DNA from 2 places in the Breoghania sp. genome. Region 1 is predicted to be linked to the other one. Evidence: riboswitches for the same ligand, from Rfam matches in the RefSeq annotation. Region 1 holds a riboswitch; the other holds the start of a gene.

Region 1 (2,196 bases):
CTGCCGGTAACCCAGCGATTGCACCTTCTCCATGGCGCTGTCGTCGCGGGTCAGGTCGATCAGGTTGTACGCGACGCCACGCTGGTCAAGCGCGCGGGTTGTGGCGGTGCACTGCACGCAAGCAGGCTTGGAATAGACGGTGATGGTCATGTGAGCTTCTTTCACCCCGAAGATCTTGAATTGGAGACGGGCGAAAGACACGAGCAGGCGAAGGCGAAACCATCGCACTCGCGTCTATCGGCCCCGCCGTCCGATGACGTTGTGCTCAAGGCAGGTCTCCTGGCTAACGGGTCATCGTTTCTGTCCGCCTTCCCGGGACATCCCAGTGGCTTTTCGGACAGGAACTCGCCGCTCACAGTTGCGGGGGCAGCGCCGGATTGGGCCATCAAAACGGGCCTCACCGGCTTCCCTCTTAGCCCTCAGCCTCTCGACTCAAGGAACCTCGAACACCACATAGGGTATGTTCAGCTCGCGGATTGTCAATCAGTTGAGTTTCGGTGTGAGCTGACCGCCCGTATATCACCACTTTCTCACACCGGGTGACAGGATGCCGCAGTTGGCGGAAAACAGCGCTTCCGCCGCGCCTCGGCGCTCCCGCCTCCACGTCATGACGAACGCCTGCCGAGCCATCCCACGGGCCTTGAACCGGCAGGTTTCTGCAGTTCGAATAAATCCATGTGGACAATCCGAGCGGGCAGACGGGGCGTTGCACCCGCGTCTGCCCGTGCCCGACCCGTTCGGCTCTATCAATTGACAGAAAACGAGACCTCAGACCTACATGTTGTAGTCGTGGTTCCTTGAGTCGAGAGGCTGAGGGCTAAGAGGGAAGCCGGTGCGCCTCGGGCAAGGCCGGCGCTGTCCCCGCAACTGTAAGCGGCGAGTTGTCATCCAGAGGTGCCTTTGTGCGCTGGCCTGCCACTGGAGCCTTCGGGCTCTGGGAAGGCGTCGGGTGGTGGCATTGACCCGCGAGCCAGGAGACCTGCCGCGATCCATAATTCACGTCCCGGGGCGGGGTCTCCGACGGGTCGCGTGCCTTTGCGCATGGCTTTCTGCCGTGTGCCGTCAGCACCGTGCGCCTGTTCGGTCCTTGCCCCTCCACATGGTCGGGGTTCAGAAACCAAATGCCTGCCACGTCTTGCCTGCCAAGTCACATCATCAAGCGAAGCGGCGTCCGCGCGCCCTTCGATGCCGAACGCATCCTGTCCGCGATTGCCCGCGCCGGTCAGGCGACCGGCGAATTCGGCGAGGCCGATGCCCGTCGCCTTTGCGATGCCGCGATCAAGGTCATCGCTCACCGTCACGCCGGCGACGTGCCCACGATCGAGCAGATCCAGGACATCGTGGAACAGGTTCTGATCTCCACGGATTACCCGGCGACCGCGCGCGCCTATATCGTCTACCGAGAAAAGCGCGGGCAGGCGCGGCAGGATCGCAAGACCGTCGTCGATGTTACCTCCTCCATCAACGAATATCTGGAGCGCACCGACTGGCGCGTTTCCGCCAACGCCAATCAGGGCTATTCGCTGGGCGGGCTGATCTTGAACCTCTCGGGCAAGGTGGTGGCCAATTACTGGCTCTCCCACATCTATCCGCCTGAGGTGGGCCGGGCGCATCGCGACGGCGACTTCCACATCCACGACCTCGACATGCTGGCAGGCTATTGCGCGGGCTGGTCCTTGCGCACGCTGCTGGTGGAAGGCCTGAACGGTGTACCGGGCAAGATCGAATCCGCCCCGCCCAAGCATCTTTCAAGCGCCGTCGGCCAGATCGTCAATTTCCTCGGCACGCTCCAGAACGAATGGGCGGGCGCGCAGGCCTTTTCTTCCTTCGACACTTACATGGCCCCCTTCATCCGCAAGGACGACCTCGATTACGAGGAAGTCCTGCAGTGTATTCAGGAGCTTGTCTACAATCTCAACGTGCCCTCGCGCTGGGGCATGCAGACGCCTTTCACCAATCTCACCTTCGACTGGACCTGCCCTGAGGACCTTCGCGACGAGGTGCCGGTGATCGGCGGCGAGGAGATGCCGTTCACCTATGGCGATCTTCAGCGCGAAATGGACATGATCAACCGCGCCTACATGGAGGTGATGACAAAGGGTGACGCCAAGGGCCGGGTCTTCACCTTCCCGATCCCCACCTACAACATCACCCCCGATTTTCCGTGGGAGAGCGAGAACGCCGACCGGCTGTTCG
Region 2 (2,196 bases), 2.1 Mb from region 1:
AGACGTCTCCACGGCTTCATGGTGGTGGTCTCGGCAGGGGCTTTCCACCGTGGGAGCAGGGGGCTATTGCAATGGCGGTGCGCCGGGGGACCCGCTTTATCGTGATGAGCGGCATTGACTGCTCTGCAATCCATCAACGGTGCCCGCCGCGATTTCTGGGAAAGTGACATGCAAATCATGAAGGCGGCGGATCATCGCCGCATGCCGTGGAAAAACGGCAAGGGGGAGACTGCGGAAATCGCCCTCTTTCCCGAAGATGCGGGGCTGGAGGATTTCGGCTGGCGGCTTTCCATGGCGAGCGTGAGCGAGCCCGGCGCCTTCTCGATCTTCCCCGGCATCGATCGGGTGCTCGCCATCGTGCAAGGCGAAGGCTTGCGGCTCTTGGTCGAGGGGCGGGAGGCAATCGTCACGCCGGAACGCGAGGCTGCCGCTTTCGCCGGTGATGTCGACGTGACATCGGACCTTCTCGGTGGCCCGGTTGTCGATCTCAACCTGATGACCCGTCGCGGGCGCTTTCATGGGAGCATGGAGCGGGTCGGCGGGCAGGAGAGACGCGAGATCGCGGGCAAGGGGGCGGCAACCCTGGTCGTTTTGCGCGCGCCCTGCGCCGTTTCCTCACGCGACGGCTCGGTGCCCCTTGCCAGGCTTGATGTCGTGCGCGTGGAGGACGGAGAGGTCCTGTCGTTTCAGCCTGCGCTTGCAGCGCTGGATCTTCTTGTGGTCCGGATCGTGGAAAATGGCGAAGAGGCTGGAAAAGTCCTGCAATCCTTCACAAATTCCTAACAAAGCGTTTGACCCGTTTCCCGTGGGTGAATAAGGCTATGGGCGGAATTGGTTCCGCTTTGCTGGCGGATGAAAAGGGAACGCGGTGCGATCGATCGGGCGATCCATTCCGCGACTGCCCCCGCAACTGTAACCGGCGAGCCTCCTTTCGATGATCCACTGATCGCGCAAACGATCGGGAAGGGGAAGGGCAGGCGTCGACCCGGAAGTCAGGAGACCTGCCATTCCGGTCACCCATGCTTGGATACGGGGTGTGTCCAGGCGCGGTCGTCCGTGGCGGTGACAGTAATCGTGTCGCCGCACGCGTGAGAGACCGGATCATGCCCGCGCCAGAGAAGCGCGTCTTCTTCCGATTTCAGATTGCCTGCGGTTCAAGTCAATCGGGCCGGGCCAGGTGTATGCGTTCGGTCCTCCTTTCGGGGGCAATCATGCAGAAGATCATTGGGACAAGTCTCCTGGCAGCGGGAGCGGTGACGCTCGCTCTGACGGGGACCGCCCGGGCGCAAGTCGCAAACACGGAAAAAGACGGCTCTGTCGTTCTTGATTCCATCCTCGTCACGGCGGGTCGCACGCCGGTGGAAAAGGAAAAGTCCGGTCGCGCCTTCACGGTCATCACAGGCGAAGATCTGGCGGAGCGCAATGTGCGCCAAGTCTCCGATGCGCTGCGCGCTGTTCCCGGCTTTTCGGTCTCGCAACTGGGCGCGACGGGTGGTCAGACCCAGATCCGCGTGCGCGGTGCGGAAGCCAACCACCTGCTCGTCATGATCGATGGCATCGAGGTCAGCGAGACCTCCACGGGCGAGTATGATTTCGGCGGCCTGATTGTCGACAATATCGATCGCATCGAGGTCCTGCGCGGGCCGCAGAGCGCCTTCTGGGGCTCCAACGCAACCGCCGGTGTCGTCAACATCATCACCAAGGGCGGCATCCGCAACGGTTTCGAGGCGACAGGCACGGTGGAAGCCGGATCGGACAAGTCTGTCTTTACGAGCCTTGGCCTTCGCGGCGGTGGCGAGAAATACGACATCTCGCTGGCGGCGGCGCTGGACAATGTCGGCGGCTTCAATGTCTCCGATTTCGGCACGCACGAAGATGGCGCGCGCAATGGCACGCTGAACGCCAAGGTCCGCGTGGATCTGACCGACTGGATGGAGTTCGCCTCCACGCTGCGCTACGTGAAACGTCAGGCAGACACGGACGCGCAGGACTTCACCTTCGGCAGCCCGACCTATGGTCGCGTGCTGGACACCGACGATGAAACCAAGATGGAAGAGCTTTTCGGCTCCGTCGGTCTTACCGCCACGGGTCTCGACGGCGCGTTGACCCAGAAGCTGCGCTTTTCCGGCTCCGACACCCGGCGCGACAATCTGGAAAGCGGAGCTGTCACCTCGGCCACCAAGGGCGCGCGTCTGA

Evidence for each region. Region 1 has a riboswitch for cobalamin ahead of ABGM93_RS11890 (ribonucleoside triphosphate reductase). Riboswitches for the same ligand answer to the same signal wherever they lie in the genome.
Region 2: another riboswitch for cobalamin. It lies ahead of ABGM93_RS02965 (TonB-dependent receptor); the one in region 1 lies ahead of ABGM93_RS11890 (ribonucleoside triphosphate reductase).

What each region holds. Positions count from the first base shown of each region.
Region 1 is NZ_OY771475.1:2,744,413-2,746,608, reverse strand. It holds gene nrdH (glutaredoxin-like protein NrdH) at 1-150, opposite strand, end outside; cobalamin riboswitch at 252-460, opposite strand; cobalamin riboswitch at 774-1,002, shown strand; gene ABGM93_RS11890 (ribonucleoside triphosphate reductase) at 1,122-2,196, shown strand, end outside.
Region 2 is NZ_OY771475.1:652,315-654,510, forward strand. It holds gene ABGM93_RS02960 (HutD family protein) at 169-783, shown strand; cobalamin riboswitch at 816-1,024, shown strand; gene ABGM93_RS02965 (TonB-dependent receptor) at 1,212-2,196, shown strand, end outside.